Regions from separate parts of the Ensifer meliloti genome, predicted to be linked through region 3. Evidence: predicted binding sites of a transcription regulator. Region 3 holds the regulator's gene; each other region holds the start of a gene.
The links. The regulator LexA, encoded in region 3, represses DNA repair genes until DNA is damaged. The targets are predictions, from matches to a motif close to TGTTCNNNNTGTGTTCNG.
Positions count from the first base shown of each region.

Region 1 (3,276 bases), 590 kb from region 3:
CTCGAGATGTTTTTCGCTCATGTCGCGAAATTTGCGATTTTCGCGACAACTTGTCAACGGGGTCGCGATAACTTATTTGCGATCTTCGCGATGGAGTTTTTTGCGGAATCCGCGAAGATCGCCGCATGAGTGACCCACAATATGAACTGAAACAATGGCTTGCAGAAAAACTCGCGGCTCGCGGCGTGGCTTCGAAACTCGCCGAAGCTACGGGTATGTCCAACGACAAGATCACGCGATCAAAAGAACTGCACAGCGACGATCCTAAGAAGCGCCGTCAGATATCTCTCCAGGAGATAGAGGCGATGGCGAGATTCTTTAGGGAATTGCCGCCTGGCTTCGAACAAATGACGCGTTGGTTAGAGGATCTGCCCCCCGCCCCCACGGCCAAGCCGATACCAAACGCCAGCTTCCCGCCGCGCTGGCAGCAATTCCCCGGCGATGTTTCGATTCCGCTTCGAGGGCACATTGCCGCCGGAGCCAACGGTCGGTTCATTATGAACGGTCAGGATATCGCCACGGTTTTTTGTCCGCCCGGCCTCGAGGGCGTTGAGGGCGCGTATGCCGTGCAGGTCGACGGCCGCTCCGGCGAGCCACGCTTCTTTCACGGCGAGACGGCGTGGGTGAACCCTCATCAGAAGGTCCGACAGGGCGACGATGTCGTAGTGCAGATCCTGGAAGACGATGAGATATCAAGCTACCTCAAGCGGTTCGTTTCCAGATCCGCCGATGTGCTTCGCCTCTACCAGTACAACCCCGGCAAAGGCGAAAGCCACGATCTGGAGTTTCCTACGGACAAAGTTTTCAGCGTCCACAAAGTTGTGTTTCATGCGATGCTTTGAAGCGCTTCGTCGCAGCGCCATGTTGGCCGGACGGTCAAATTGCGGAATGCCGGCGGCATCTTTGGGCACTCGCTGCAGCGGATCTTTCGGCATAACTGCATGTAGTTGTGAACACCGAGTTCCGCGGCTTTCATTAGGTTATCGAGGCGGAGAATGCGGGAATGCCCGCAATCATCGCAAGCTACGTACACGCTCTCAAGTTCAACGACGAGCCGCAAGGCGTCGGGGTGATCTACGGGAGCGTTAGGGCTCATTTCTGTCTCCTGCGATGTTCCGTCTTTGTTCTCATAAAAACAGCAGGAATGCAGCCGTGAGTCGAGTCGGTTTTCGGAAATATTTCGCTTGCCACAACAGGTAGGGGAAAGATTGCCGGCGGCGCAATATGTGAGGTCTGATTTTGAGCGATCATGAATTTGGCAATGTCTCCACCGACCTGAAACTGTCTCTTGTGGAAGCATATTTGAAGGCGTTCACGACTGCTCTCCGCCCTCAATTCCCCGAGCTTTGGTATATCGACGCATTCGCGGGTACCGGCGAGCGCGTCATCAAGCAGACTGCTGTTCCTGCCGACCTAATGCCAGGTCAAGCTGAAAAAATTGAGCGTCGACGAGGGTCGGCTCAAATCGCGTTAGACATCAGACCGGCCTTCGACCGCATCGTCTTCATGGAGAAGAAGAAAAGCTACTGCTCTGCCCTGGAGCGTTTGAAAGAGCAGTATCCGGGCCGGAACATTGATATCGTCCGGGGCGACGCCAATGCCGCTATCGAGGCGGAAATTCAAGCAATGAAGTGGGTTGGCAAGCGCGCGGTGATGTTCCTCGATCCTTACGGCATGGCTGTGAACTGGACAACGCTCGAACGTATCCGCAAGACGGAGGCGATCGACGTCTGGTACCTTGTGTCCTTGGCCGGCTTATTTCGCCAAGCAACGCGCGACCCGGAGAAGCTTGATGACAGCAAGCGGGTTGCGATCACAAGGATGCTCGGAACCGACGAGTGGATTGAAGCCTGGTACAACAGGCCGAAGAAAGAAGACCTTCTCGGCGAGTATGACGATGTTTATCAGCGCGTCGCTGACGTAGAGGCGATAGAGAGCTTCGTTGGTAAGCGCCTCAAGAGCCTGTTCCCTGCCGTCCTTCCCCCCAAGCGGCTCAAGAATGCTAATGGGGCACCCATGTTTTCACTGTTCCTAGCTATTTCTAACCCCGCTGGAAAAGCCATCGGCTTGGCGACTAAGATCGGAAATAGCATCCTCAAAGCGTAGCCGCCGGAACATCATCCCAAATACGGCCGCGATAAGATCGCCCAGCCACCTTCTTGTTCTTACCCCCCCACTGCTTGAAGAAGAATGCCGCGCCGACGTCAGTACACATTGCGAAGATCTCGTCGATCCACAGCGGATCCATCGGCCGCGCGTTTGGGCCGGACTCGCCCCCAACGATAGCCCAATGGATGCCGTTCAATCGCCCAGCGGCAACGGAACCTATCAACGGCTCGAACGAGACGAAACGGATTGCTGCAGGGACTCTGCGCAGGTCGTCAAGCCGGTCTGTCACGCGACCATCCTCTACGCTGGTCCCCAGCCATACATTCGGCAGAACATCGAAGCCGCGCAGAATATTAGCCATCCGGTCCGGCCGTTTGGTCAGGATCTGGTATGTGTGGCGGCGTGTCTCGGCCATCGCTCGCCACACTTTTCGGATGAACTCCACCGGTACGTCTGGGTGAAATAGGTCGGACATCGAGTTGACGAATACATTCCGTGGCTTTGACCAGGTCGATGGCACAGAAAGCGCGCTCTCGTCGAGATAGAGGTCGCCCGTCCATTTCGCTCGACCGCCGCTCTTGCGCGTCAGGCCCCGGTACTTCTCGAGCCCCATGGCTTCAAGGCGCGCCGCCATACGCATCGCGTAGCAGTTGGTGCACCCCGCACTCATTATCGAGCAGCCGGCTACCGGATTCCACGTTGCATCAGTCCATTCGATTGATGTTTCAGCCATAGGACGCTCCCCGACCTTCAGAGATAAGCGATAGTTGCGATTTGGTTAAAGATCGGTTGCGCGCCGCCAGTCTCTCTCAGGCCGATTCTTGAGGCCGAAATCTACCACGCGGAGAATCTGGGGGCCAAGTCAATTTTGCGAAATAGCGACAATCGCAAATTTATGTGTTGACTTATTTTGCGATAGTCGCGAATATCTCCTTCGTCAGCGAGACGCCGTGGACACACGGCCGCGCCGGGAGATGAAACGATGGGCACGATGGTTACGCGATACAGGATTGAGGATGAGGTGGGCCGCGTCCTGACGGTCGAAGGCTTCTTCTCCTATGAAGCGGATGACGCTCTGCAGTTCCGGTCGGAAGACGAGGCCTACGAGGAAGCAAGCGCCTTCCCCGGCACGACCGTCGAGCGCTTCGAACGCTATTCGAGCTTCCC
Region 1 is NZ_CP120365.1:962,372-965,647, forward strand. It holds gene PZL22_RS11765 (hypothetical protein) at 1-21, opposite strand, end outside; gene PZL22_RS11770 (S24 family peptidase) at 126-842, shown strand; gene PZL22_RS11775 (three-Cys-motif partner protein TcmP) at 1,240-2,106, shown strand; gene PZL22_RS11780 (DUF5131 family protein) at 2,096-2,842, opposite strand; gene PZL22_RS11785 (hypothetical protein) at 3,092-3,276, shown strand, end outside.
Region 1: the regulator LexA is predicted to act here: its motif matches at 1,112-1,129, upstream of PZL22_RS11775 (three-Cys-motif partner protein TcmP).

Region 2 (3,276 bases), 770 kb from region 3:
CCGCCCGATAGGCATAGACGCCGAGCACGCCGGAGATCGTCGCGGTGACGCCGACCCAGAGCAGGTAGTACCAGGCGCGCCCGTCCGGCCAGACCGGATCGAAGACGCTCGATCCGCTGCCCTCGCCGAACCAGAGCAGCGCGAGACAGAAGAGGCCTCCCCAGATGCCGGCATGGAACTGCATCGACCAGGGGTCCTCGTTCTGCGCGACCATGCGCGTCACGAGCAGGAAAACGGCGAGGCCGAAGGCGGCGACGATCGGAAGAAGTGCGACCAGACCAACTTCCTGCATGCTCGGCTGGATCACGAGCAGCGAACCGAGGAAGCCGACAGCGCAGGCGGTATAACGGCGCCAGCCGATCGTCTCCTTCAGGAAGATGCTGCCTAGGATAGTGAGGATGATCGGTTCAACGAAGAAGATGGCGATGGCATCGGCCACCTCCATGACCTTCAGCGTGGTGATGAAGGAAAGCATGGTCACCACCAGAAGGCCGCCGCGCAGCGCATGCAGCGCACTCTTGCGCCATGTGAGATCGAAGAGCGTACCGCGCACAAGGACGATCGGCAGGATGAAGACGATCTGCAGCAGGAAGCGTGCCGCCGTGATCTCGGCCGAGGGAACCGTCGCGATGGCTAGTTTCGAGAAGATGTCGATCAGCGGCGACAGCAACACCGAAAAGACCATCAGCGTCAGGCCGTAGGAGATCCGGTTGTGGTCGATTGCCGCCTTGGAAAGGGAGAGCTCGCTCATTGACCGTGGCGCTTTCCCCGGACTGCCTTCAGGCACCAGGCGGCGAATTCCTCCGTCGCTTTTTCCCGGCCGATCTCGTTGAGCGTTTCGTGGCGCATGCCCTCGTGAATTGCGATCGTGACATTCGTCATGCCCCGCGCTTTCATGCGGTTGCCCAGCCAGCGAACGGCCTCTCCGTTGAGGGTGGAAGGATCGGCACTGCCGCCGACGAGGTGTACCGGAAGGCTCGACGGCAGCCGCGACAGCCGGTCGGGGCGGGCACCGGCGAAGGCGAAGGCGAAGACGTCGAGCCACAGCGATACGGTCGGGTCGAAACCGCAGTGCGGATCTTCGATATATCTGGCGACCTCGCTTTCATCGCGCGAGAGCCAGTCGAAATCGGTCTGCCGGTCGGCGATGGTGGTGCTCCAGGCGCCGAAGGTGAGTTTCGTCACGAGCGGACTTGGCACGTCCGAACCCTTCAGCATCTTCTCGATCGCCAGCAGCAACTGGCCGCCGCGCCCGGCAAGACCCGGCCGGAAATTGGAGTTCCACACAGCGAGCGCGTCGTAGAGGTCCGGATCGGTTTCGGCGGCGTTCAGCGCGATCAGTCCCCCCATCGAATGGCCGAACAGCACGACCGGCAGGCCTGGATGAGCGGCCGCTGCCATATCGCGGAGCGCGCGCAGGTCCGTGACGACCTTCGCCGCACCTTCACGCTGGGCGAACATGGCGGGAGGCGCATCGGGGGCACAGCTCGTGCCGTGGCCGCGGTGGTCATGGGCGTAAACGTGGAAACCTTGGGCGGCCATGGTTTCGGCAAAGCGGGTATAGCGGCCGGAATGCTCAGCAAGGCCGTGGCTGATGACGAGAATGCCTTGCGGTTCGCCCGCCGCGCCGACATGGCGCCAGCCGAGTGTCGCGCCGGTCGGGCTTTGATGCGTCCTCACCTGCCCGAACATGCCATGCGCTCTCCCCCACTTGCGGATGCCGTACGGATATCAAATCGATTTGGGTGGGAAAGGCAATCGCAGCTTGTTGCTCGTTGCGCATGAGATCACAACGAATCCGCGGATACCGATTCAGGGTTGCAATTTTCCCGTATATGGGGTTATTTGTTCCTGTTTTGTTTTCCTTTAGAGGGCTTGGGGCAATGAAGACAAGGGCGATGATGCATCTGATGAGGTTGGCGGCGCTGGCGCTGGGGTTGGCGAATGCGCCCCTCGCGGCGGCTCAGGAGAGTTCGGCGAGCGAGGGCGAAACCGGCGGGGGGAGGACGGAATATGTGCTCGCCGTCAGCTGGCAGCCGGGATTCTGCGAGACGCGGCCCGATCGCAAGGAATGCGTCGGCCAGACGGCGGAGCGTTTCGACGCGACGAATTTCTCGCTTCATGGCCTATGGCCACTCAAGAAGAGCTATTGCGGCGTGGAAGCGGATCTGAAAGCGCGCGACCGCAAGGGCGACTGGCTGGAACTGCCGGAAGTCGACATGGGGGACGAGACGGCCAAGCGCCTGCTCGTCGCCATGCCGGGGGTCAAGTCCGGCCTCGACCGTCACCAATGGCTGCGCAACGGTACCTGCCAGACGGCAAATGCCGACGACTACTTCGCGCTGCAGCTCCGGCTTCTGGACGAGCTCAACCGTTCGGCTGTGCGTGCGCTCTTTGCAGACGGGATCGGCAAGGAACTTGACGAAAAACAGATCAAGCAGGCCTTCGACCAGGGTTTCGGGGCGGGGGCCGGAGACCGGGTGCGCATGCGTTGCCAGTCGGTGAACGGCGGCGACGTGATCACCGGGCTGACGATAGGGCTCTCGGGCGACCTCTCGGGCAAAGCCGAACTGGCGGATTTGATCCAGGCGGCGGGGCCGACGGAATTCAAATGCGCGAAGGGGATCGCAGACGCTGCCGGGCGGGGCTGATCGGGGGCGCAATTCGCATGGAGGGAGCGGCGGGGCAGCGTTCGGGCAAGGGCCTTTGACGTTGCCCCGCCACCATAATTCGCCTACATAGCGGGCAAAATTCCCTTCCGATGCGGAGCATTCCTTTATGGCACGTCAATTCATCTATCACATGGCCGGGCTGAACAAGGCCTACGGCAACAAGAAGGTCCTCGAGAACATCCATCTCTCCTTCTATCCGGAGGCGAAGATCGGCATTCTCGGCCCGAACGGGGCCGGTAAGTCGACCGTGCTCCGGATCATGGCGGGCCTTGATACCGAATATACCGGCGAGGCCTGGGTCGCCGAAGGTGCGAGGGTCGGCTATCTCGCGCAGGAGCCGCAGCTCGATCCTCAGAAGAACGTGCTCGAGAACGTGATGGAAGGGGTGGCCGCCAAGAAGGCGATCCTCGATCGCTACAACGAGCTGATGATGAACTATTCCGACGAGACGGCGGACGAAGGCGCCAAGCTCCAGGACGTCATCGACAGCCAGAACCTCTGGGACCTCGACAGTCAGGTGGAAATGGCGATGGAGGCGTTGCGTTGCCCGCCGGGCGATGCGGAGGTCACCAATCTCTCCGGCGGCGAGAAGCGCCGCGTGGCG
Region 2 is NZ_CP120365.1:1,146,199-1,149,474, reverse strand. It holds gene PZL22_RS12685 (DMT family transporter) at 1-751, opposite strand, end outside; gene PZL22_RS12680 (alpha/beta fold hydrolase) at 748-1,692, opposite strand; gene PZL22_RS12675 (ribonuclease T2) at 1,884-2,651, shown strand; gene ettA (energy-dependent translational throttle protein EttA) at 2,779-3,276, shown strand, end outside.
Region 2: the regulator LexA is predicted to act here: its motif matches at 1,847-1,864, upstream of PZL22_RS12675 (ribonuclease T2).

Region 3 (3,276 bases):
GCGAGGAGGCTCTCTATGGCCAATTCCGCCTGCTGCTCGATGCAGCCTCCAAGGACCCCGAACTGAAAAAGGTGCTGGTTGCGACCGCGGTCGAGACCGAAGACAAGGTCATCCAGCCGTTCTTCCAGTGGAAGCACAACGGACGTCCGGCCGGGAACGGATGGAACCGTTCTACCAACAATGCGCAGTTCGGCGTCGACTATTTCAACCGGACCGGAACGGCAAAATCGAACATGTTCGACAACCGGCCGAACGAGACGCAATATTTCTACACCGACCACGACGGCGCGGGCGGAGAACTCAGCGGCAGCGGCAGCTATGCGATCACCTTCCCAGCCGGGCAGGAGCCGCCGGTCAACGGGTTCTGGTCATTGACCCTGTACAACGACAAGCATCTCTTCCACGCGAACGACCTCAAACGCTACTCACTCGGCACCAAGAACAAGAACCTAAAGCGCAACTCCGACGGTTCGCTTACCCTCTACGCCGGCGCGAAGTCGCCCGGGGGCGACAAGGAAAACAACTGGCTGCCCGCGCCGGACGGGAAGTTCTCGCTCTACATCCGCGCCTATTGGGGCAAAGAGGCAATTCTCGATGGCTCTTGGCAGCCGCCCGCGATCGAGGTGGCTCAATAGCCAGTGCTGAAAGCCGATAGTGGCGTTGTGTGTTCGTGACCTTGCACTCCGCCCTATCTGCCAGCCGGCGGGCACCGACGCGGCTTGCAGTCGTCAGCCTCATCTCTGTATTGCGATGCATTCGGCAAGTGGAATGCACTGGCGCGGTCGGCCGAAAACTCTTATACAATCGTTGACCAGTGGGGTCGTAGCTCAGTTGGGAGAGCGCCGCAATCGCACTGCGGAGGTCGAGGGTTCGACTCCCTTCGGCTCCACCATCCACCAGTCCTCCCTGCCGGCTCGCTGCTTGCCAAAAAAGCTGATTTGAGAGAAAGTTTTAGTCTGACCCGTTCGAGGTCTGGGCAACTCCCGCGAGTGGAGCAAAACATGCCTGTTAAATCTTTGGTGGCAGCCGCAATTTTTTCCCTCTTCGCCCTTTCGGGGTGCGCCAGCACAGGCTCGACCAACACGACCTACACCCAGTGGTACGGGCCTTATCCCGAGCCTGAATTCGACGTTCTTACGCCGGGCGGACTGCGCCTTGCCTATTAGCATTGCATAGGCGACCGACTGCGCCGCCCGCCGTAAGCCCAAAACATGCGAGAGCGTATCGGCCCCTGCCCCGAATTCCGAGCGATCGCCATCGACACGCCGGATCGCGGGGCGGATCGGCATTCAACAGCAAGCGAAATTCACGGAATTTTAGGCACTTGCGGAACACATATGGAACAGATAGGTTCTGTTCTTGATTTGTTTCGCGATTCTGGAGTGACGCCATGCTGACCCGCAAGCAACAGGAATTGCTTCTGTTCATTCACGAACGAATGAAGGAATCCGGGGTCCCGCCGTCCTTCGACGAGATGAAGGACGCCTTGGACCTTGCGTCCAAATCGGGCATCCACCGTTTGATCACCGCACTCGAAGAGCGTGGGTTCATTCGCCGGCTACCTAATCGCGCCCGGGCCCTCGAAGTCATCAAGCTGCCGGAGGCCTATGCGGGCGCTTCGCAGGTCCGCCGCGGCTTTTCGCCGAGCGTGATCGAAGGCAGTCTGGGCAAGCCTGCTGCGCCGCCCCCCGCACCGAAACCGGCGCCGCCGGCCGAGGCCGCATCGGTCGCCGTTCCGGTCATGGGCCGCATTGCCGCCGGTGTGCCGATTTCGGCAATCCAGAACAATATGCACGATATATCCGTACCGGTTGAAATGATCGGCAGCGGCGAGCACTACGCTCTCGAGATCAAGGGCGATTCGATGATCGAGGCCGGCATCCTCGATGGCGATACGGTGATCATCCGGAACGGAAGCACCGCCAGCCCCGGGGATATCGTCGTCGCGCTGATCGACGACGAGGAAGCGACCCTGAAGCGATTCCGTCGCAAGGGCGCCTCTATTGCGCTGGAGGCCGCCAATCCGGCTTACGAAACACGCATATTCGGTCCGGACCGGGTCAAGATCCAAGGCAGGCTCGTCGGCCTCATCCGGCGCTATCATTAGAGCTTCCTGACCAGGTGCGCAGCCGCTTCCTACGAAAGTACGCAATTTCAAAGCGCTGACGTGGGAGTATTGCGCCTTGGGACGCTATGACCACGCCCGGTCATAGAACGGAAGACACATTTATACAGAATAAAAAAGTCCCTATTCCAAATGTACCCTCTTGCGGATTGCGGTCAATCATTCTAAATCCGCGCCACGATTTGAAAACGCAAATCGTAGAGGCCTCGTGGCGGAGTGGTGACGCAGAGGACTGCAAATCCTTGTACGCCGGTTCAATTCCGGCCGAGGCCTCCAAAAGCCACACCTGATCAGCTTTGTTACCGACAAACTTCCTCTCGTCAGACGAGGGCGAAATCCGCATTCGCAAAGACGAAGTTGGCAGCGCTGAGGTCGGCAGCGTGGATGCCGATCAGAGTGACCTGATCGACCGTGCCATTCAGCTGCAGGACAGCGTTCCCGTCAGCATCGTCGCCGATGTTGGACAAAAAATCGGCGAAGTCGTCGTAGCCATAGCCGGCGATTTGGATGATGTCCTTGTCCAATTCGAAGTCGAAGATCTTATCCCGCCCACTGTTCCGCGCAAACAGGAACTGATCGGCACCGGTCTCGACCGCGAAGGCTGCGGTAAGTCGGCCATCGCCCCAGAGCTGATCGTTACCGGCGCCGCCAATCAAGAGGTCGTCCCCACCCGCGGTGTCCACGCCGACCTCTGCATCGCCATACAGGACATCATCGCCTTTGCCTCCGTCGAGCAGGTCGTTGCCGCCACTGCCGCCACGTGAGAAAAGAACATCTCCAACAAGAAAGTCGTTGCCAGAACCACCATAGAGGTGGTCGTCGCCGCCGATGCCGGATTCCACGACGCCCTGGTCGAGGCCATCTCCGTAGAGTTTGTCATGGCCCTCTCCGCCCTGGAGCCGATCGTTCCCGCCAACGAAAAAATCGCCGAGGGAGAAAGCGTCGCCCGAGAGAATATCGTCTCCGGCGCCGCCGTCGAGCCAGTCGTCGCCACCACGTCCTCTGAGGCAATTGTAGCCATCGCCGTAGAGTGTATCGTTGCCTTTGCCGCCCGAGAGACGATCGTTCCCTCCGGCGACGATCGCGGAGTCACTCACATCGATCGAGAAGGCATCGCCGTACAGCGTGTCGTCGCCGGCGCCGCCGTCGAG
Region 3 is NZ_CP120365.1:376,977-380,252, forward strand. It holds gene PZL22_RS08860 (DUF1254 domain-containing protein) at 1-635, shown strand, start outside; tRNA gene PZL22_RS08865 (tRNA-Ala) at 817-892, shown strand; gene PZL22_RS08870 (hypothetical protein) at 1,002-1,166, shown strand; gene lexA (transcriptional repressor LexA) at 1,391-2,107, shown strand; tRNA gene PZL22_RS08880 (tRNA-Cys) at 2,328-2,401, shown strand; gene PZL22_RS08885 (calcium-binding protein) at 2,446-3,276, opposite strand, start outside.